Regions from separate parts of the Klebsiella sp. HN106 genome, predicted to be linked through region 3. Evidence: predicted binding sites of a transcription regulator. Region 3 holds the regulator's gene; each other region holds the start of a gene.

Region 1 (7,303 bases), on a different contig from region 3:
TGCATTCGTCGTGATGTCATTAAGGCGCTGATTTGTAACTTCCGTCTCGACTTTGCGGCGGTAGAGAAACAGTGGGCGCTCATCTACGATGACTACTTTGCCGAAGATATGAAATTGTTGGCGCCGCTGGCTAAAGACGGGCTGGTGGATGTGGATGAGAAGGGCATTCAGGTTACGCCGAAAGGCCGGCTGCTGATTCGCAATATCTGTATGTGTTTTGATGCTTACCTGCGGCAGAAAGCGCGGATGCAGCAGTTTTCTCGCGTGATATAAGCTATATCCCCTCTCCTTACCGGAGAGGGGATATTATCAGTTAAACAGCCCAACCATCGCCGCGCACAGGACGGCAGCTACCGCCGTCTGCGGCGTATGACCTGCTGCAACTCCGCTCGATATAATATTAATGAGTGATTCAAGCATGATTACCCCCCGTCTTTCCGGGCAAGATCATACTCAACGCATAGCAACAGTAAAGTACAAAATAGCAGCAGTTTGCGCTGGATGACTATTTTTTACGCGCCGCTGCGCTGCTACTCCATTCCCAACTCTTTTAACTTACGCGTCAGAGTATTACGGCCCCACCCTAGCAGCCGCGCCGCCTCTTGTTTATGCCCCTGAGTATGGCGTAACGCGGTGGTCAGCAGCGTACGCTCCATCTCCGGCTGCGCTTCTGAGAGCAGGTTTTGATGACCGGAGCGCAGCGCGCGATCGGCCCATTGCCCCAGCAGCGTCGCCCAGCTATCCGGCAGCATTTGCGTCGGATTATCCGGTATCGCGGTTTCAAACAGCTCACTGGGGAGATCCTGCGTCAGAACTTCCTGACCCGCGGCCATCACCGTCAGCCAGCGGCAAGTGTTTTCCAGCTGACGAACGTTGCCCGGCCACGCCAGCCGGGTTAACGCCATCTCCGTCTCCGGATGCAGCTGTTTGGCCTCCACGCCCAGTTCACGAGCGGCAATTTGCAGGAAATGCCTCGCCAGGCGAGGAATATCTTCCCGACGCTCGCGCAGCGGCGGCAGATGGACGCGAATCACGTTCAGGCGATGGAACAAATCCTCACGGAATTTCCCCTCCTGGACGCGCAGCTCAAGGTTCTGGTGGGTGGCGGCAATAATACGCACATCCACTTTCACCGGCGCATAGCCGCCCACGCGGTAAAACTGACCATCGGCCAGGACGCGCAGCAGACGGGTCTGGACGTCCAGCGGCATATCGCCAATCTCGTCAAGGAACAGCGTACCGCCGTCTGCCTGCTCAAAACGTCCCTGACGCACGGTATTGGCGCCGGTAAAAGCGCCTTTCTCGTGGCCAAAGAGCTCTGACTCAATCAAGTCTTTAGGGATTGCCGCCATATTCAGCGCAATAAATGGCGCCTTGGCGCGCGGGCTGTGGCGATGCAGAGCATGGGCAACCAACTCTTTGCCGGTACCGGATTCGCCGTTGATCAGCACGCTGATAGAAGAGCGAGACAGGCGGCCGATAATGCGAAAGACGTCCTGCATTGCCGGCGCTTCGCCGATGATATCGGCCGTTGGGCTATTAATCGGCGCATTACGCGGCTGTTGTTGCTCCTGGTAATGGCTAATTGCCCGGTCAACCAGCGCTACCGCTTCATCGATATCAAACGGTTTCGGCAGATAATCAAAGGCGCCTTGCTGATAGGCGCTGACCGCCGCATCAAGATCCGAATGCGCCGTCATTATGATGACCGGTAGCATTGGATGGCGCTGTTTAATTTGCTTTAACAGCGCCAGCCCATCCATTCCCGGCATGCGGATATCAGACAGCAGCACATCCGGGGTTTTGGTCGTGAGGGCATCAAGCACCTCGTTACCGCTCTCAAACGTTGTACAACTCAAGCCTGCCCCGGTGAGCGCGCGTTCAAGCACCCAACGGATGGAGCTATCGTCGTCAACGATCCATGCTATCCCTCGTTGCATAAACACCTCTACTTCCGAATAGGCAGGTACACCGAGAATTCGGTATGCCCTGGCCAACTGGTAAATTCAATTTTCCCGGAGTGCTGATCGATAAGGCTGCGGGCAATAGACAGACCGAGTCCGGTACCGCCTTCGCGCCCGCTCACCATCGGATAAAACAGCGTGTCCTGTAAATGAGACGGTATTCCCGGGCCGTTATCTTCAACGTCAATGCGCGCAGCGAGGCGATAGCGTACGCCGTGTAAGGTTAACTGGAAGGCCGTGCGGGTGCGCAGAGTGATCTCGCCGCCCTCGGGTCCCAGCGCCTGCAGCGCATTACGGACGATATTCAGCAACACCTGTTCGATTTGGTCAGGGTCGTGCGGGAGTTCCGGCAGGCTGGGGTCGTAATCGCGAACCAGTTTGACGTTATCCGGCAGCTCCATCGACACCAGCTTCACTACCCGCTCAGCGACCTTATGGATGCTTTCCGTCACGTGCATCCCGGGATGCTGCGGCCCCAGCAGACGGTCGACCAGATTTCTTAACCGATCGGCCTGTTCAATAATGACTTTGGTATATTCCATTAGCGCAGGATCGGGCAGCGCTTTGCTCAACAGCTGTGCCGCTCCGCGTAAACCGCCCAGCGGGTTTTTAATCTCATGGGCCAGACCACGCACTAAGTCGCGTGCGGCAATCTGCTGTGCGTGCTGCAGCTGCTCCTGGCTCAGACGACGCTGATTATCCATCGGCGCCATTTCCAGCAGAATATAGCCTTCCGGCAGGCGCTGCGCCGTCAGGGAAAGGATATGCGAGCGGCTATCAATGACCAGCGTCACTTCGTTATCGGTAAAACCTTGCCCCGCAGCGAGGCTCTCCTGCATGAGGCCGATATTCAGCGAGAAATAGCTCAACAGTTCCGGCAGCGGCGTGCCGAATAGCTTACGAGAACTTTGCGCCAGCAGCTGCTGCGCTGCCGGGTTCGCGTAATGAACCGCCAGGTCATCATCGACCAGTAAGATACTGTTGATTAAAGAGTTAAGGATCTGCCCAGCATCGGGCAGTGTGCCTGTTGCCATTCGACAGTCTCCAGAAAAAGAGTGCACCATTTTAGTGCAGTATAGCTTTTTATGAATAAAAAGCTCACGAGATCAGCGTGTTGGTGGAGAAAAAAGCCCATCCTGAGATGGGCTGAAAGTTTCCACGGCAACAAAACATCCCTGGTACCTCGCGCCACAACACGAAGCACCATGGATTTACAGCAAAATCAGACGCTGTAGTACAGCTCGAATTCAACCGGGTGCGGAGTCATACGGATGCGGTCGTTTTCTTCCATACGCAGGGCGATGTAAGCATCGATAGCGTCGTTGGTGAATACGCCGCCGGCGGTCAGGAATTCACGGTCTGCGTCCAGCGCGTTCAGTGCTTCTTCCAGAGAGCCTGCAACCTGTGGGATCTCTTTCGCTTCTTCCGGCGGCAGATCGTACAGGTTTTTATCCATGGCTTCGCCCGGATGGATTTTGTTCTTGATACCGTCAAGGCCAGCCATCAGCAGCGCGGCGAAGCACAGGTACGGGTTAGCCGCCGGGTCCGGGAAGCGCACTTCGATACGGCGCGCTTTCGGAGAGGTGACAACCGGAATACGGATAGACGCGGAACGGTTACGGGCAGAGTAAGCCAGCATTACCGGCGCTTCGTAGCCCGGGACCAGACGCTTGTAGGAGTTGGTGGTCGGGTTAGCCAGGGCGTTAATCGCTTTAGCGTGTTTGATAACGCCGCCGATGTAGTACAGCGCTTGTTCAGACAGGCCCGCGTATTTGTCGCCGGAGAACAGGTTTACGCCGTTCTTGGACAGGGACATGTGGCAGTGCATACCGGAACCGTTATCGCCAAACATCGGTTTTGGCATGAAGGTCGCGGTTTTGCCGAAACGGTGTGCGACGTTGTGCACAACGTATTTGTAAATCTGAATTTCATCCGCTTTTTTGGTCATGGTGTTAAAGCGGGTGGCGATTTCGTTCTGACCGGCAGTCGCCACTTCGTGGTGGTGAGCTTCAACAACCAGGCCCATCTCTTCCATGATCATACACATGGTGGAGCGGATATCCTGAGAGGAGTCTACCGGCGGAACCGGGAAGTAACCGCCTTTCACGCCCGGACGGTGGCCTTTGTTGCCGCCTTCGTATTTGGTGGAGGAGTTCCATGCGCCTTCGATATCATCGATAGCGACGTGGGAACCGGAAATGGACGCACCAAAACGGATGTCATCGAACAGGAAGAATTCTGGTTCTGGCCCGAACAGTACGGTGTCAGCCAGGCCGGTAGAGCGCAGATACTCTTCAGCGCGCTTAGCAATGGAACGCGGGTCGCGGTCATAGCCCTGCAGAGTGCCGGGTTCCAGGATGTCGCAGCGGATGATCAGAGTCGGTTCTTCATAGAACGGGTCGATCAGCGCGGTGGTTGCGTCCGGCATCAGAACCATGTCGGATTCGTTAATACCTTTCCAACCGCCAATCGAGGAGCCATCAAACATTTTGCCTTCTTCGAAGAATTCGGCATTTACCTGATGAGAAGGAATAGTTACGTGCTGTTCTTTACCTTTGGTATCGGTGAAGCGCAGATCGACAAACTTCACTTCATGCTCGTTCAGCATCGTCAAAACGTGTTCAGCGGACATACTTAAACTCTCCCGGATTGGTCTGTGTCGTCGTGGAAACGAAAACTTTTTTGCTACTAAAAGTGGCGTTGTTGCCTTAAAAAATACAAAGCGAAATCTGTGCCAACTTTTAAATTGCCCCCAAAAGGCGTTATCATGCACGTCATCGTGCAAAAGGGCTGCACCAAAATGAATACATTGCACCAATATAGTGCATTTGTGTGAACATTGGGCACTTATTTGGTGCAATTGGACTCGAATAACCCTTTTAATGCTCCGTGAAAGCGATCACAAAGAATCTCTGCAATACTTGTTTGCGGAGGATGTTTGTGATCCTGTTTTGTACTGCGATTAATCCGTGTACAATAACGCGCTATTTCTAATGCCTGAGGCAAAGTTGTGATCGAAAATCTGCGTAATATCGCCATCATCGCGCACGTTGACCATGGTAAAACTACCCTGGTTGATAAGCTGCTACAGCAATCTGGTACGTTCGACGCGCGTACTGAAGCACAAGAACGAGTGATGGACTCCAACGATTTGGAGAAAGAGCGTGGGATTACCATCCTCGCTAAAAACACTGCTATCAAATGGAATGATTACCGTATCAACATCGTTGATACCCCTGGGCACGCCGACTTCGGTGGTGAAGTTGAACGTGTCATGTCCATGGTAGATTCTGTGCTGCTGGTGGTTGATGCCTTTGATGGTCCGATGCCGCAGACGCGCTTCGTCACCAAGAAAGCTTTTGCCCACGGTCTGAAGCCGATTGTTGTTATCAACAAAGTTGACCGTCCTGGCGCGCGCCCTGACTGGGTTGTTGATCAGGTATTCGACCTGTTCGTTAACCTTGATGCTACCGACGAACAGCTGGACTTCCCTATCGTTTACGCTTCCGCGCTGAACGGTATCGCGGGTCTGGATCACGAAGATATGGCTGAGGATATGACTCCGCTGTATCAGACTATCGTCGATCGCGTACCGGCACCGAACGTTGACCTTGATGGCCCGCTGCAGATGCAAATCTCCCAGCTGGACTACAACAACTACGTTGGCGTCATCGGCATCGGCCGCATCAAGCGCGGTAAAGTGAAGCCGAACCAGCAGGTCACTATCGTTGATAGCGAAGGCAAAACCCGTAATGGTAAAGTCGGTAAAGTTCTGACCCATCTGGGTCTGGAGCGTATCGAGAGCGACATCGCTGAAGCGGGCGATATCATCGCGATCACCGGTCTGGGCGAGCTGAACATCTCTGACACCATCTGCGATACGCAGAATGTTGAAGCGCTGCCGGCGCTGTCCGTCGATGAGCCGACCGTTTCCATGTTCTTCTGCGTTAACACCTCTCCGTTCTGCGGTAAAGAAGGTAAGTACGTTACCTCTCGTCAGATCCTTGACCGCCTGAACAAAGAGCTGGTGCACAACGTGGCGCTGCGCGTTGAAGAAACTCCGGATGCAGACGCATTCCGCGTTTCTGGCCGTGGTGAACTGCACCTGTCCGTTCTTATCGAAAACATGCGTCGTGAAGGTTTCGAAATGGCGGTTTCCCGTCCGAAAGTTATCTTCCGCGAAATCGACGGCCGTAAGCAAGAGCCGTTCGAGAACGTGACGCTGGACGTCGAAGAGCAGCACCAGGGGTCTGTTATGCAGGCGCTGGGTGAGCGTAAAGGCGACCTGAAAAACATGAATCCAGATGGCAAAGGCCGCGTACGTCTCGACTACGTGATCCCAAGCCGTGGTCTGATCGGCTTCCGTTCAGAATTCATGACCATGACCTCCGGTACCGGTCTGCTGTACTCCACCTTCAGCCACTACGATGACGTTCGTGCGGGTGATGTGGGTCAGCGTCAGAACGGCGTTCTGATCTCCAACGGTCAGGGTAAAGCGGTGGCGTTTGCGCTGTTCAGCCTGCAGGATCGCGGTAAGCTGTTCCTGGGCCACGGCGCAGAAGTTTACGAAGGCCAGATCATCGGTATTCACAGCCGTTCTAACGACCTGACGGTAAACTGCCTGACTGGTAAGAAACTGACCAACATGCGTGCGTCCGGTACTGACGAAGCAACGGTTCTGGTTCCGCCGGTTAAGATGACCCTGGAGCAGGCTCTGGAGTTCATCGATGACGACGAACTGGTTGAAGTTACCCCTACTTCCGTTCGTATCCGTAAACGTCATCTGACCGAGAACGACCGTAAACGCGCAATGCGCGGCGCGAAAGAAGAGTAATTAACGCTTCTTTTCGCTATCTGAACCCTGCCTCAATGGCAGGGTTTCTTTTTTGTACAAAGCCCTGCCACCCATAGTCAAACTCCCCCTTTCCCGCTACAGTTAATTTTCCACGGTGCAAAAGGAGAGGGCCATGCTCTATATCTTTGATTTAGGTAATGTGATTGTCGATATTGACTTCAACCGGGTGCTCGGGACGTGGAGCGATTTAACGCGGATCCCTCTTGCGACGCTGAAGCAGCATTTCACTATGGGTGAAGCGTTCCATCAGCACGAGCGCGGCGAAATTAGCGATGAGGATTTTGCGGCGGCGATGTGCCACGAAATGAACATGCCGCTTAGCTACGAGCAGTTCTCCCACGGCTGGCAGGCGGTTTTCGTCGCCCTGCGACCGGAGGTGACGGCAATTATGCAAAAATTACGCGAGCAGGGGCATCGAGTCGTGGTCCTGTCCAATACTAACCGTTTGCATACCACCTTCTGGCCGGATGAATATCCAGAAATA
Region 2 (7,303 bases), on a different contig from region 3:
GGCAGCCATTCTCGAGCACCTGCAATCGCAGGGCAAATGCTCGGTCGAAGAGCTGGCGCAACACTTCGACACCACCGGTACCACCATCCGTAAGGATCTGGTGATCCTTGAGAATGCCGGTACCGTTATCCGTACTTACGGCGGCGTGGTGTTAAATAAAGACGAGGCCGATCCGCCCATCGACCACAAAACGCTGATTAACACCCATAAAAAAGAGCGGATTGCCGAAGCCGCCGTCAGCTTCATTCACGATGGCGACTCGATCATTCTTGACGCCGGCAGTACGGTGCTGCAAATGGTACCGATGCTCAGCCGCTTCAATAACATTACCGTGATGACCAACAGCCTGCATATCGTCAACGCCCTCTCTGAACTGGATAACGAACAAACCATCCTGATGCCGGGCGGCACGTTTCGCAAAAAATCGGCCTCCTTTCACGGCCAGTTGGCGGAAAACGCCTTCGAACACTTCAGCTTCGATCGACTGTTTATGGGCACCGACGGCATTGATTTAATCGCCGGCGTCACCACCTTTAATGAGGTTTATACGGTCAGCAAAGCGATGTGCAATGCCGCCCGCGAAGTTATCCTGATGGCCGACTCGTCGAAGTTTGGCCGCAAAAGTCCCAATATCGTCTGCGGCCTGGAGAGCGTGGACAAACTGATTACCGATGCCGATATCAGCCCGGAATTTAAGCGGGCGCTGGAAGACAAAGGCATCGAAGTCATTATTACTGGAGAACATCATGAGTAACTTTCTGTTAGAAGCCGGACGCCAGACCCTGATGCTGGAGCTTCAGGAGGCGAGCCGCCTGCCTGAACGCCTGGGCGACGACTTCATCCGCGCGGCGGAAACCATCATCCACTGCGAGGGCAAACTGGTCGTCTCCGGTATCGGTAAATCGGGTCATATTGGTAAAAAGCTGGCCGCCACCTTCGCCAGCACCGGCACCCCGGCATTTTTTGTTCACCCGGCGGAAGCGCTGCACGGCGACCTCGGAATGCTCGACAGCCGCGACGTGATGCTGTTTATCTCTTACTCCGGCAGCGCCAAAGAGCTGGATCTTATCGTTCCGCGCCTGGAAGAAAAATCCATTCCGCTGCTGGCGATGACCGGTAAATCCACTTCACCGCTGGCGCTGGCGGCCAAAGCGGTGCTCGATATCGCCGTAGAGCGCGAAGCCTGCCCGATGCACCTCGCGCCCACCTCCAGCACCGTCAATACCCTGATGCTCGGCGACGCGCTGGCCATGGCGGTCATGCAGGCCCGCGGCTTTAACGAAGAAGATTTCGCCCGTTCGCACCCGGCGGGCGCGCTGGGCGCGCGGCTGCTGAACAAAGTCCATCATCTGATGCGCCGCGATGGCGACGTGCCGCGCGTCGCTAACGACACCAGCGTCATGGACGCGATGCTCGAACTCAGCCGCACCGGCCTGGGGCTGGTGGCGGTTTGCGATGAACGCAATCACGTGCAGGGCGTCTTTACCGATGGCGACCTGCGCCGCTGGCTGGTGGGCGGCGGCAGCTTACAGGATATCGTCAGCCAGGCAATGACCCGCAACGGCGTCACTCTGCAAGCGGAAAGCCGCGCGATAGAAGCCAAGGAGCGCCTGATGAAGCACAAAATCAGCGCCGCTCCGGTAGTGGATGAAAACGGCCAGCTGGTCGGCGCGATTAACCTGCAAAACTTTTATCAGGCCGGGATCCTTTAAGCCCCAGACGTTTCGCCAGCCGGTGCAGGTTGGCGACGTCGAGCTCCAGCGCGCGGGCGGCTGCGGCCCAGTTTCGACGGTTATCCGCCAGCGCTCTGGCGATCGCTTCGCGCTGAAACGCCTCTGTCGCCTCGCGCAGGCTTACTGCTCCCACCGACGGCTGCGGGGTAACGGTCGGCAAGGCCGGCGTTTCCTCGGCAAACTGGAAATGCTGCGGCTCCAGCACCACTTCATTACCCGCCTGCGTCGCCCGCGCCAGCACCACCGCCCGATGAATCGCGTGCTCCAGCTCGCGCACGTTGCCCGGCCATGACCACGCAAGCAGCCTGCCGCGCGTCGCCTCGCTTAAAATCACCTGCGCCAGCCCCATGCGCACACGACACTGTTCGCAAAAATAACCGGCCAGCAGCACCACGTCATTGTCCCGCTCGCGAAGCGCCGGAACCGACAGCGGAAACACGCTCAGCCGATGATACAAATCGGCGCGAAAACGCCCCTCCACGACCTCCTGACGCAGATCGCGGTTAGTGGCCGCCAGCACCCGCACATCGACCCGCAGGCTGCGGTCGTCGCCGACGCGCTGAATATCGCCATACTGCAGTACCCGTAGCAGCTTGGCCTGGAGCGCCAGCGAAAGCTCGCCAATTTCATCGAGAAATAGCGTTCCGTTATCTGCCATTTCAAACTTACCGCTGCGGTTGCTGATCGCCCCGGTAAATGCCCCTTTGACGTGGCCAAACAGTTCGCTCTCCGCCACGCTCTCCGGCAGGGCCGCGCAGTTGAGATAGACCAGCGGATTGGCCGCCCTCGGCGACCCCTGATGCACCGCTTTCGCCACCAGCTCTTTGCCGGTGCCGGTCTCGCCGCTAATCAGCACGTTTAAGTCAGAGGCCGCGACGATGTCGATCTCCTTCTTCAACTGCAGCATCGGCGCCGACAGGCCAATGATCTCCTGACGTTCGGATACCGGATACACGATAGCCTGTTCCGGCAGCACGTTTTGATTCTCCAGCCTGGCGATCAGCAGCGCGTTATTGAGCGCTCCGGCGACCAGAGCGGCTATCAGGCGCAGCTCCTCGTCGCTAAAGCTGTCAAAACGGTCCGCATCCATCCCGTCGAGGGTGAGCGCGCCGATCAGGGTTTGTCCGGCAAACAGCGGCAGGCCGACGCAGGCGTGCACCTTCAGGCTCTCCTGACCGGGGATCAGCCCATCGTAAGGGTCCGGCAAATCGCTGTCCGCCGGGAACCGCACCACGTCCCCCGCCCGGGCAATCGCCTCCAGCCGCGGGTGGCCTTCAAGGGCAAAGCGCCGGCCAAGCACGTCCTGGGCCAGGCCATCAATCGCCAGCGGCACAAACTGGTGCGCCTCATAGCGCAGCAGCGCCGAGGCATCGCAGCCGAGTATCTGCCGCAGGGTGGTAATCAAACGCGAGAAACGGTCGGCATGGCCGAGATCGCTTTGTAAATCAATGGCGATTTTCGCCAGGGCCTCGACGGAGAAACTCATGTTCGCCTCATAGTCATTTTGACATTTAACATAGTCATATCGACTATTTTAACCATTGTCATTTTGACATCAATGAATTTTAATAAAAATATAAAAACCATTAAATTCAATAAATTAAAAAGTTGGCACGCAACTTGATATAAGCAAAACATCCTATTTGAACAATGCTGAATTAATTGAGGTTGCTATGTCTATTCTGGTTAAAAATAACATTCATTGGGTTGGCCAACGCGACTGGGAAGTGCGTGATTTCCACGGGACGGAATACAAAACGCTGCGCGGCAGCAGCTACAACAGCTATCTTATCCGGGAAGAAAAAAATGTGCTGATCGATACCGTCGATCATAAATTCAGCCGTGAATTCGTGCAAAATCTGCGCGGCGAAATCGATCTCGCCGATATCGATTACATCATTATCAACCACGCGGAAGAGGACCATGCCGGCGCGCTCACCGAACTGATGACGCAAATTCCGGACACGCCGATTTACTGCACCGCCAACGCCATCGACTCCATCACCGGACACCATCATCACCCGGAGTGGAATTTCAACGTGGTGAAAACCGGCGACAGCCTGGATATCGGCAACGGCAAGCAGCTGATTTTCGTCGAAACCCCGATGCTGCACTGGCCGGATAGCATGATGACCTACATGACCGGCGACGCGGTGCTGTTCAGCAACGACGCCTTCGGCCAGCACTACTGCGATGAACATCTGTTTAATGATGAAGTTGACCAGGTTGAGCTTTATGAGCAGTGCCAGCGCTACTACGCCAACATTCTGACCCCGTTCAGCCGTCTGGTGACACCGAAAATTACCGAAATCCTCGGCTTTAACCTGCCGGTAGATATGATTGCCACCTCCCACGGCGTGGTCTGGCGCGATAATCCGACGCAAATCGTCGAAAAATATCTCGAGTGGGCGGCGGATTATCAGGAAGACCGCATCACGATTTTCTACGATACCATGTCCAACAATACCCGCATGATGGCCGATGCGATCGCTCAGGGCATTACCGACGTGGATCCGCGCGTGGCGGTGAAAATCTTCAACGTCGCCCGCAGCGATAAAAACGACATTCTGACCAACGTGTTCCGCTCGAAAGGCGTGCTGGTCGGCACCTCAACCATGAATAACGTGATGATGCCGAAAATCGCCGGGCTGGTGGAGGAGATGACCGGCCTGCGTTTTCGCAATAAGCACGCCAGCGCCTTCGGCTCCCACGGCTGGAGCGGCGGCGCGGTTGATCGCCTGTCCACGCGTTTACAGGATGCGGGCTTTGAAATGTCCCTGAGCCTGAAGGCCAAATGGCGTCCGGATCTCGACGCGCTGGAGCTGTGCCGTGAACACGGTCGCGAAATCGCCCGCCAGTGGGCACTCTCCCCGCTGCCGGTCACCAGTGAGGCCAAAGCTGCGCCAGAAGCAACGTCCTGCGCAGCAGCAGCCACTGCCGATCTCGGCCCGAAAATGCAGTGCAGCGTTTGCCAGTGGATTTACGACCCGGAACAAGGCGAGCCGAACCAGGACGTCCAGCCGGGTACACCGTGGAGCGATGTGCCGGATAACTTCCTCTGTCCTGAGTGTTCACTGGGTAAAGATGTGTTTGATGTTCTGGCATCGGAGGCAAAATGAGTGATGGCATCGTCATCATCGGCTCGGGCTTCGCGGCCCGTCAGCTGGTGAAAAATATCCGCAAGCAGGACCCGAACATCCCGCTGACCCTGATTGCCGCCGACAGTATGGATGAGTACAACAAGCCGGATCTCAGCCATGTGGTCAGCCGCGGCCAGAACGCCGACGACCTGACCCTGCAAACGGCGGGTGAGTTTGCCGAGCAGTACAATCTGCGCCTGTTTCCGCATACCTGGGTCAGCGATATCGACGCTGATAATCAGCGGGTGAAGAGCCAGGACCGCGAGTGGCGCTATGACAAACTGGTACTGGCCACCGGCGCGACGCCGTTTATCCCGCCGGTGCCGGGCCGCGAGCTGATGCTGACACTGAATAGCCAGCGAGAATACGGCGCGGCGCAAAGCCAACTGCGCGATGCAAAAAGGGTGCTGATCGTTGGCGGCGGTCTGATTGGCTGCGAGCTGGCGATGGATTTCTGCCGCGCCGGCAAAGCGGTGACGGTCGTGGATAACTCCGCCAGCGTGCTGTCGGCGCTGATGCCGCCGGAAGCCAGCAGTCGACTGCAGCATCGTCTGACCGACATGGGCGTGCATCTGATGCTGAAGACCCAGCTGGAAAGCCTGGAGCAGAGCACTGACGGGATTCGCGTCACCCTCGACCGCCAGCGTACGGTGATGGTGGATGCGGTAGTGGCGGCCGCCGGTTTGCGCCCGGAAACGGCGCTGGCGCGGCATGCGGGGTTGAAGACGCACCGTGGCGTGGTAGTGAACAGCCAGCTGCAAACCAGCCATCCGGCGATTTACGCCCTTGGCGATTGCGCGGAAATCAACGGCATGGTCCTGCCTTTTCTGCAGCCGATTCTGCTAAGCGCCATGTGTCTGGGTAAAAACCTGTTGGCCCAGCAGGGCGAGCTCAAGCTGCCGCCGATGCTGGTGAAGGTCAAAACGCCGGATTTACCGCTGCATCTGGCGGGCGATACCCGGCGTGAGGATCTGACGTGGAATATCGTTGCCGCCAAAGATGGCCTGGTCGCGAAAGGCGTTGACGCCGAAAACCGGCTGCGCGCGTTTGTGGTTAGCGAAGATCGCATGAAAGATGCTTTTGCCCTGCTCAGGCAGCTGGTGAGTTAACCTTGATGAAATGAGGTTATTCCCGAGGCGCGGCGTAAACGCCTTACCCGGGCTACCGGATCTCAGACGGCAGTAGCCCGGGCAGGCGCCTTGCGCCGTCCCCGGGAGCAGCGCGCAGAGTGGCATAATTTCCCGGAGGCGATGCTTGCGCATCTGTCCGGGCTACCGCCAGCAGACGGCTGTTAACCTGTAGCCCAGCTAAGCGCAGCGCAAGCCGGGGAAAGCCCAACCTACCGCGCCAGATTATCGTACCCGCGCCAGCGGTAGTTGAGCACCGACAGCACCCAGCAGGCCACGAACAGCCCGACCACTGCAAAACCGGCGTCGCCGAGATGGTCGTTCAATGCGCCGACCCAGCGCCAGACGCCGCCGCTCAGAGAGAACTTATCCATCAACAGCCCCAGCGCCTCCAGGCCGCCGATAAATAGCGCCACCACCACCGAGGTGCCGGTAATAGTCATATTGTAATAGAGCTTGCGCTGCGGCTTGCTGAACGCCCAGCCGTAGGCGCCGACCATCAGCACGTTATCAAGCGTATCCACCAGCGCCATTCCGCTGGCGAACAGCGCCGGAAAAACCATAATCGACCAAATCGATACCCCGCTCGACGCGCTGGCGGCGGAGATCCCCAGCACGCCGACCTCCGTCGCCGTATCAAAGCCGAGGCCAAACAGAAAACCCACCAGATACATCTGCCAGCTGCGGCTAATCAGGCGGAATGTTTTCGCGAACAGCCAGCTCATCATACCGCCGCCGGTCATAATCTCATCGCTCACCTTTTCGCCCTGCTTCCACGCCTGAAAGCTGCGCCAGACGCTGCGCAAAATGACCAGGTTGATAAGAGCCATCACCAGCAGGAACAGCGCCGATACGGCGGTGCCGATAACGCTGCCGGTCTCGTGAAACCAGCTCATCTGCTGGCCAAACGCGGTGGCGGTCGCGGCAATCGCCGCCGAAGCCAGCACCACAATCGACGAGTGTCCCAGAGAAAACCACGCGCCAACGGCAAAAGGCCGCTTCCCCTGCTGCATCATTTTGCGGGTCACGTTGTCGATCGCCGCGATATGGTCGGCGTCCACCGCGTGGCGCAGACCATATCCCCAGGCCAGCAGGCTGGCAGCCATCAGCGCGCCGCTGCCGCCGAACGCCGCAAACGCCCAGCCCCAGGCCAGCAAATTGGCGGCAATTAATGCCAGCACCAGCGCCGCTGCGCGCGGCTGCTGACGCAAAATCGTCACTATCATATGGGTATCCTTTAAGCCTGCAGGCGGGCCGCAGCGACGATCGCCTGGCCGAGGGCAATGGCGCCATCGCCGGCGGG
Region 3 (7,303 bases):
CAGACGTTGGGTTATCATTTTACTGTCGCTGGTCGCGCTGATTCTGATCGGCCTGAACCTGGCGAGTACGGACGATACGACCCAGCAAGCGATCAATCCTGATGACCCAACGTATACCAGCGAACATACCGATACCGTCGTGTATAGTCCCGAGGGGGCGCTTAACTACCGGCTCATCGCTGAACACGTGGAGTACTTCTCCGCGCAGCAGCTGTCGTGGTTTGCCAAACCGGTGATGACCACCTTTGATACGAATAAAGCACCAACCTGGTCTATCAAAGCGGATAAAGCTAAGTTGACCAATGATCGCATGCTGTATCTTTACGGGCACGTTGAAGTCGATGCGCTGTCGGCTGACTCTCAACTGCGCAAAATTACGACGGATAACGCCCAGATAAACCTGGTGACGCAGGATGTTACCTCCGATGACATGGTGACGTTGTACGGAACAACATTTAATTCCAGCGGCCTGAAAATGCGCGGGAACCTGCGCAGCAAAAATGCCGAGCTGATTGAAAAGGTTAGAACCTCATATGAAATTCAGAACAAACAAACTCAGCCTTAAGATTGCGCTCGCCAGCGCCTTACTGGCGGCCAGCCTGTCGGCTCAGGCAAAGACGGGTGATACCGATCAGCCGATTCACATTGAATCCGATCAGCAGTCGCTGGATATGCAGGGCAACGTCGTGACCTTTACGGGGAATGTTGTCGTCACTCAGGGAACCATCAAAATCAATGCCGACAAAGTCGTTGTGACCCGTCCTGGCGGCGAAAAAGGTAAAGAGGTTATCGATGGCTACGGTAACCCTGCCACCTTCTACCAGATGCAGGACAACGGCAAGCCGGTGAAAGGCCGCGCGTCGAAAATGCATTATGAACTGCAAAATGACTTTGTCGTCCTGACCGGCAATGCGCATCTGGAGCAGGTCGATAGCAATATCCAGGGTGACAAAATCACTTACCTGGTGAAAGAACAAAAAATGCAGGCTTTCAGCAATAAAGGCGGGCGCGTGACCACGGTTCTGGTTCCTTCGCAGCTGCAGGACAAAAGTGGCGATCAGTCAAAGAAAGGTAAGTAATTCGTTATGGCAACATTAACTGCAAAGAACCTTGCTAAAGCCTATAAAGGCCGCCGCGTCGTGGAAGATGTCAGTCTGACCGTGAACTCGGGCGAAATTGTAGGCCTGCTCGGCCCAAACGGCGCCGGTAAAACGACCACCTTCTATATGGTCGTTGGCATCGTACCGCGCGACGCAGGGAATATTATCATCGATGACGAAGATATTAGCCTGCTGCCGCTGCACGCGCGCGCGCGTCGCGGAATCGGCTATCTCCCTCAGGAAGCCTCTATTTTTCGCCGCCTGAGCGTATACGATAACCTGATGGCGGTATTGCAGATTCGCGACGACCTGAGCACCGAACAGCGTGAAGATCGCGCGAAAGAGCTCATGGAAGAGTTTCACATTGAGCACCTGCGCGACAGTCTCGGTCAGGCGCTCTCCGGTGGTGAACGCCGCCGCGTTGAAATCGCCCGCGCGCTGGCCGCTAATCCGAAATTCATCCTGCTTGATGAACCCTTCGCCGGCGTTGACCCCATTTCCGTTATCGACATCAAACGTATTATTGAACACCTGCGCGACAGCGGCCTCGGCGTGTTGATTACCGACCATAACGTCAGGGAAACGCTGGCCGTTTGCGAACGCGCTTATATCGTCAGCCAGGGCCACCTGATTGCTCACGGTACGCCACAGCAAATCCTTGAAGACGAGCAGGTTAAGCGCGTGTATCTTGGGGAAGACTTCAGACTCTGATAGGGTAGAGGTTCCAGACGTTTTAGCCGGAGATATTGGCCCTGAATATGAAGCAAGGTTTGCAATTAAGGCTAAGCCAACAGCTTGCCATGACGCCACAACTGCAGCAGGCGATTCGTTTACTGCAGTTGTCTACGTTAGAACTCCAGCAAGAACTCCAGCAGGCGCTGGACAGCAACCCGTTGCTGGAGCAAACCGATCTTCACGATGAGGTAGAAACCAAAGAGGCCGAGGATCGCGAATCTCTGGATACCGTCGATGCCCTTGAGCAGAAAGAGATGCCCGACGAGCTGCCGCTTGATGCCCGCTGGGATGAGATCTATACCGCGGGAACGCCCTCAGGCAACGGCGTCGATTATCAGGATGATGAACTGCCCGTCTATCAGGGCGAGACCACGCAAAGCCTGCAGGATTACCTGATGTGGCAGGTTGAACTCACGCCATTTACCGATACCGATCGCGCCATTGCGACCTCAATCGTCGATGCCGTTGATGACACAGGGTACCTGACTATTCCTGTCGAAGAGATCGTTGAAAGTATTGGCGATGATGAAATCGGACTTGAAGAAGTTGAAGCGGTGCTCAAGCGCATCCAGCGTTTCGACCCCGTCGGCGTGGCGGCGAAAGACTTGCGCGATTGCCTGCTGGTTCAGCTTTCACAGTTTGCCAAAGAGACGCCGTGGATTGATGAAGCTCGCCTGATCATCAGCGATCATCTCGATCTGCTGGCCAACCATGACTTCCGTACTCTGATGCGCGTTACCCGCCTGAAAGAAGAGGTGTTAAAGGAAGCGGTGAATCTGATCCAATCGCTGGATCCGCGCCCGGGCCAGTCGATTCAAACTGGCGAGCCGGAATATGTCATCCCTGACGTGCTGGTGCGTAAGGTTCACGATCGTTGGGTTGTCGAACTCAATTCAGATAGCCTTCCCCGCCTGAAGATCAATCAGCACTATGCGGCAATGGGTAACAGCGCGCGCAATGATGCTGACGGCCAGTTTATCCGCAGCAATCTCCAGGAAGCCCGCTGGCTTATCAAGAGCCTGGAGAGCCGCAACGACACCCTGCTGCGCGTCAGCCGCTGCATCGTCGAACAGCAGCAGGCCTTTTTTGAACAAGGTGAAGAGTTTATGAAGCCGATGGTGCTGGCGGATATCGCTCAGGCCGTCGAAATGCATGAATCCACTATTTCACGCGTTACCACGCAAAAATACCTGCACAGTCCACGCGGTATTTTTGAGCTGAAGTATTTCTTCTCCAGCCATGTGAACACCGAAGGCGGCGGCGAAGCATCGTCGACGGCCATTCGCGCGCTGGTGAAGAAATTAATCGCCGCGGAAAACCCCGCGAAACCATTGAGTGACAGTAAGCTCACCACCATGCTGTCCGATCAGGGTATTATGGTGGCGCGGCGAACCGTTGCTAAGTACCGAGAGTCTTTATCCATCCCGCCGTCGAATCAGCGCAAGCAGCTGGTTTGACCCAACCGATAAGGAAGACACTATGCAGCTCAACATTACAGGACACAACGTCGAAATAACTCCCGCCATGCGCGATTTCGTGACGGCGAAGTTCAGCAAACTGGAGCAGTTTTTCGACAGGATCAATCAGGTCTATATTGTGTTAAAAGTGGAGAAGGTGACGCAAATTGCGGACGCCAATCTGCATGTCAACGGTGGCGAAATCCATGCCAGTGCGGAAGGGCAGGATATGTATGCTGCTATCGATGGCCTTATCGATAAGCTGGCAAGACAGTTAACAAAACATAAAGATAAACTGAAACAACACTAATTGTCCGGGCAATAGCCTACGCCAACCGCCTGCAGGCGGTTGGCCAGGGTGAGCTCAGGTGAAATTATGATAAATAACGATTCGGCTCTACAACTGAGCAATGTCCTTAACCAGGAATGTACCCGTAGCCAGGTTCACTGCCAGAGCAAAAAGCGCGCGCTGGAAATCATCAGCGAGCTGGCGGCAAAGCAGTTAGGCTTAGCGCCCCAGGTGGTGTTCGAGGCGATTCTCACCCGTGAGAAAATGGGCAGTACCGGGATTGGTAACGGCATTGCGATCCCCCACGGTAAACTCGAAGAGGATACGCTGCGGGCCGTGGGCGTTTTTGTTCAACTGGAAACCCCGATTGCCTTTGATGCTATCGACAATCAACCTGTCGATCTGCTGTTTGCCCTTCTCGTCCCGGCCGATCAAACTAAAACGCATCTGCATACGCTCTCGCTGGTGGCGAAGCGCCTGGCAGATAAAACTATTTGCCGCCGTCTGCGCGCTGCACAAAGTGATGAAGAGCTCTATGAAATCATCACTGAAGCGGGAAGCAACAATGAGGCATAACGGAAGTCGCACCTTACTCTTTTTCGTACTGAGGAGAAACGGTACATGGTACTGATGATCGTCAGCGGCCGTTCAGGGTCGGGGAAATCCGTCGCCCTGCGAGCGCTGGAAGATATGGGTTTTTACTGCGTCGATAACCTGCCGGTTGTGCTGTTGCCAGAGCTGGCGCGTTCGCTCGCCGACAGAAACATCTCGGCGGCCGTCAGTATTGACGTGCGAAACATGCCCGAATCGCCGGAAATCTTCGAGCAGGCGATGAAAAATCTGCCCGCAGAGTTTTCACCTCAGTTGCTGTTCCTTGATGCCGATCGTAACACCCTGATTCGCCGCTATAGCGACACCCGTCGTTTACATCCTCTATCGAGCAAAAACCTGTCGCTGGAAAGCGCCATTGATGAAGAGAGCGATCTGCTGGAACCTCTGCGCTCCCGCGCCGACCTGATCGTCGATACTTCTGAAATGTCGGTGCATGAGCTGGCAGAAATGTTGCGCACGCGTTTGCTGGGCAAACGCGAACGCGAACTGACGATGGTATTTGAATCCTTTGGCTTTAAGCACGGCATCCCTATCGATGCCGACTACGTTTTTGACGTGCGCTTTCTGCCGAACCCGCACTGGGATCCGAAGCTGCGCCCGATGACCGGCCTTGATAAACCCGTGGCCGCTTTCCTCGACCGGCACACGGAAGTTCATAATTTCATTTACCAGACCCGCAGCTATCTTGAGCTATGGTTACCTATGCTGGAGACCAATAACCGCAGCTATCTGACGGTAGCTATTGGTTGTACCGGTGGTAAACACCGTTCGGTTTATATCGCCGAACAGCTGGCTGACTACTTCCGCTCACGCGGTAAGAACGTGCAGTCCCGTCATCGGACGCTGGAAAAACGCAAATCATGACCGTTAAGCAAACCGTTGAAATCACCAATAAGCTGGGCATGCACGCTCGCCCGGCGATGAAGCTGTTTGAATTAATGCAGAACTATGATGCTGAAGTCCTGCTGCGCAATGATGAAGGTACTGAAGCTGAAGCGAATAGCGTGATTGCCTTGCTGATGCTCGACTCGGCTAAAGGCCGTCAGATTGAGATTGAAGCTAACGGCCCGCAGGAGGTTGAAGCGCTGGCCGCCGTTATCGCGCTATTCAACGCCGGGTTTGATGAAGACTAGAGGTATTCCCCGGCTGCAGCGGTGCTGACCGGGGAGATCTGATAGCAAGTTTATTGATGTAGCTTATTCGCCCGCATAAAACCTTCCCCACCCAACTGCCTCATCTGGCGCAGGATCCACGCCTGACGGCGATGAACATAACCCGACGGCGCATCGGCGCGAAAGCGAATGGGATTGGGCAAAACCGCAGCTAAAAGCGCGGCTTCTGCAGCCGTCAGTCTACTGGCAGGTTTGTGAAAATAGCGCTGCGATGCGGCTTCTACGCCAAACGTTCCGTCGCCAAACTCAGCAATATTGAGGTAAACGGTGAGGATCCGTTTTTTGCTCCAGACCGTCTCGATGCCGACGGTCAGCCCCGCCTCCAGCCCTTTTCTCAGCCAGCTGCGGCCATCCCACAGGAACAGGTTTTTTGCCGTTTGCTGCGACAGCGTTGACGCTCCGCGGATCCGGCTGTCATTGCGCTCGTTATGCGCCAGCGCCTTCTCAATGGCCGAAACATCAAACCCCCAGTGCTCCGGGAATTTCTGATCTTCTGCAGCAATAACGGCAAGCCCCATCCACGGCGAGATTTCATCCATCCCCACCCAATCGGAATGGGCGACATAATGAAAATTCCCGGAAAGCCAGGCGCTGACCTGGCGCTCCAGCATCACTGCCGAAAAAGGGACGGGCACGATACTAAACAGCGCAATTCCGCCGCCCCAAAGCACCACGCAAGCCAACAGCAGCCTCAGAACAAAACGCTTCATCATCCGCAGCGGCGAAAAGCGGAGGGTCATGCGGCCAGCACCAGGACGCGAGCGACCAGTTTTTCAATTCCGTTCGCCGCCTCCGCGATGTTCTGCGCCAGCATGTACGCCGGAGTCGTCACCACTTTGTTATCTTCATCAACTACAATATCATCCACCGGGCAAGGCACGTGCTCAGCGCCCATTTCCTCTACCGCATCGGCGGTATCGAGATCGGTACCGATGGTCACGCGTAGCGGAATAGCGAAAATTTTCGGCAACAGCGCCGGAGCGATGCAGATAAAGCCCAGCGGCTTACCGGCCTGATGCATCGCCAGAGCCAACGCTTTAAGATCGCTATCCACTTCACATTCGCTCCCCTGCGAGGCAAAGCTACTAAGATTCTTTGCCGCGCCAAAACCGCCGGGCACAATCAGCGCGTCCAGCTCATCCGCTCGGGCATTGGCCAAAGGCTGAATCTCTCCGCGCGCGATACGCGCCGCTTCCACCAGCACATTACGGCTTTCCGCCTGCGCTTCGCCGGTCAGATGATTGATAACATCGGTTTGTACTTTATCCGGCGCATAGCAAACGGCCTGAGCCCCGCTGCGGGCAATTGCCAGCAGGGTAATGACGGCTTCATGGATTTCACTTCCGTCATAAACGCCGCATCCGCTCAGCACGACACCAATTTTCTTCATCACATCAGCCCCTTAGTACAAGTTTATGAAAGCAGTCAAAAATTTTGATTTACTCGCTATGCTTCACATATTTTACTGTTTCACGTAACAAAATATTTAAGGTTTGCTATCTTAATGAGCGAGTAAGCCAAATCCTCAGGTTGCGCCGTGTAAAAAAAATCACTTAAATGATTCTGGCGCAATGTCCAGTTCCCTGGTGTTGGCGCAGTATTCGCGCACCCCGGTTTATCCGGGGTCATTTTTTATCTGCCGCCGCGACCCACGCTTTCAGTACCGCGACATCGCTTTGCCATTCGGATTTCATCTCTTCAACCCATTCGCCAACGTTATCCGCCCATGCGGGTAAATCCGGCGTCTGGATCTGCTGACCTAACTGTTGAATATGGCGCAAACCGATCGAGCCCGCAGCCCCTTTAATCTTGTGCCCCTCTTCAACAATTCCTTTCTGGTCGCGAGCGGTCAAATTAGACTCCAGAACCGCCATATAGCCCGGCATCATTCTTTCAAAGACGGCCAGACCGTCATAAATAAGCTTCGGCCCTACCAGT

Evidence for each region. Region 3 encodes sigma-54, which starts transcription at its own class of promoters, with help from an activator protein. Its sites were predicted from a motif close to GTTGGCACANNTTTCGCTNT; they were not measured.
Region 1: a site for sigma-54 is predicted at 4,684-4,703, ahead of glnA (glutamate--ammonia ligase). Genes of this name have one in related genera too.
Region 2: a site for sigma-54 is predicted at 3,341-3,360, ahead of norV (anaerobic nitric oxide reductase flavorubredoxin). Genes of this name have one in related genera too.

What each region holds. Positions count from the first base shown of each region.
Region 1 is NZ_JBLURD010000015.1:99,574-106,876, reverse strand. It holds gene hemN (oxygen-independent coproporphyrinogen III oxidase) at 1-273, shown strand, start outside; gene ACSIPU_RS25325 (YshB family small membrane protein) at 310-420, opposite strand; gene glnG (nitrogen regulation protein NR(I)) at 531-1,940, opposite strand; gene glnL (nitrogen regulation protein NR(II)) at 1,949-2,998, opposite strand; gene glnA (glutamate--ammonia ligase) at 3,187-4,596, opposite strand; gene typA (ribosome-dependent GTPase TypA) at 4,975-6,798, shown strand; gene yihX (glucose-1-phosphatase) at 6,932-7,303, shown strand, end outside.
Region 2 is NZ_JBLURD010000007.1:140,214-147,516, forward strand. It holds gene srlR (glucitol operon DNA-binding transcriptional repressor SrlR) at 1-754, shown strand, start outside; gene gutQ (arabinose-5-phosphate isomerase GutQ) at 747-1,712, shown strand; gene norR (nitric oxide reductase transcriptional regulator NorR) at 1,675-3,219, opposite strand; gene norV (anaerobic nitric oxide reductase flavorubredoxin) at 3,407-4,852, shown strand; gene norW (NADH:flavorubredoxin reductase NorW) at 4,849-5,982, shown strand; gene ACSIPU_RS17945 (HoxN/HupN/NixA family nickel/cobalt transporter) at 6,213-7,226, opposite strand; gene hypF (carbamoyltransferase HypF) at 7,238-7,303, opposite strand, start outside.
Region 3 is NZ_JBLURD010000006.1:25,036-32,338, reverse strand. It holds gene lptC (LPS export ABC transporter periplasmic protein LptC) at 1-565, shown strand, start outside; gene lptA (lipopolysaccharide ABC transporter substrate-binding protein LptA) at 534-1,079, shown strand; gene lptB (LPS export ABC transporter ATP-binding protein) at 1,086-1,811, shown strand; gene rpoN (RNA polymerase factor sigma-54) at 1,859-3,292, shown strand; gene hpf (ribosome hibernation promoting factor) at 3,315-3,602, shown strand; gene ptsN (PTS IIA-like nitrogen regulatory protein PtsN) at 3,669-4,157, shown strand; gene rapZ (RNase adapter RapZ) at 4,203-5,057, shown strand; gene npr (PTS phosphocarrier protein NPr) at 5,054-5,326, shown strand; gene mtgA (monofunctional biosynthetic peptidoglycan transglycosylase) at 5,377-6,105, opposite strand; gene elbB (isoprenoid biosynthesis glyoxalase ElbB) at 6,102-6,755, opposite strand; gene arcB (aerobic respiration two-component sensor histidine kinase ArcB) at 6,991-7,303, opposite strand, start outside.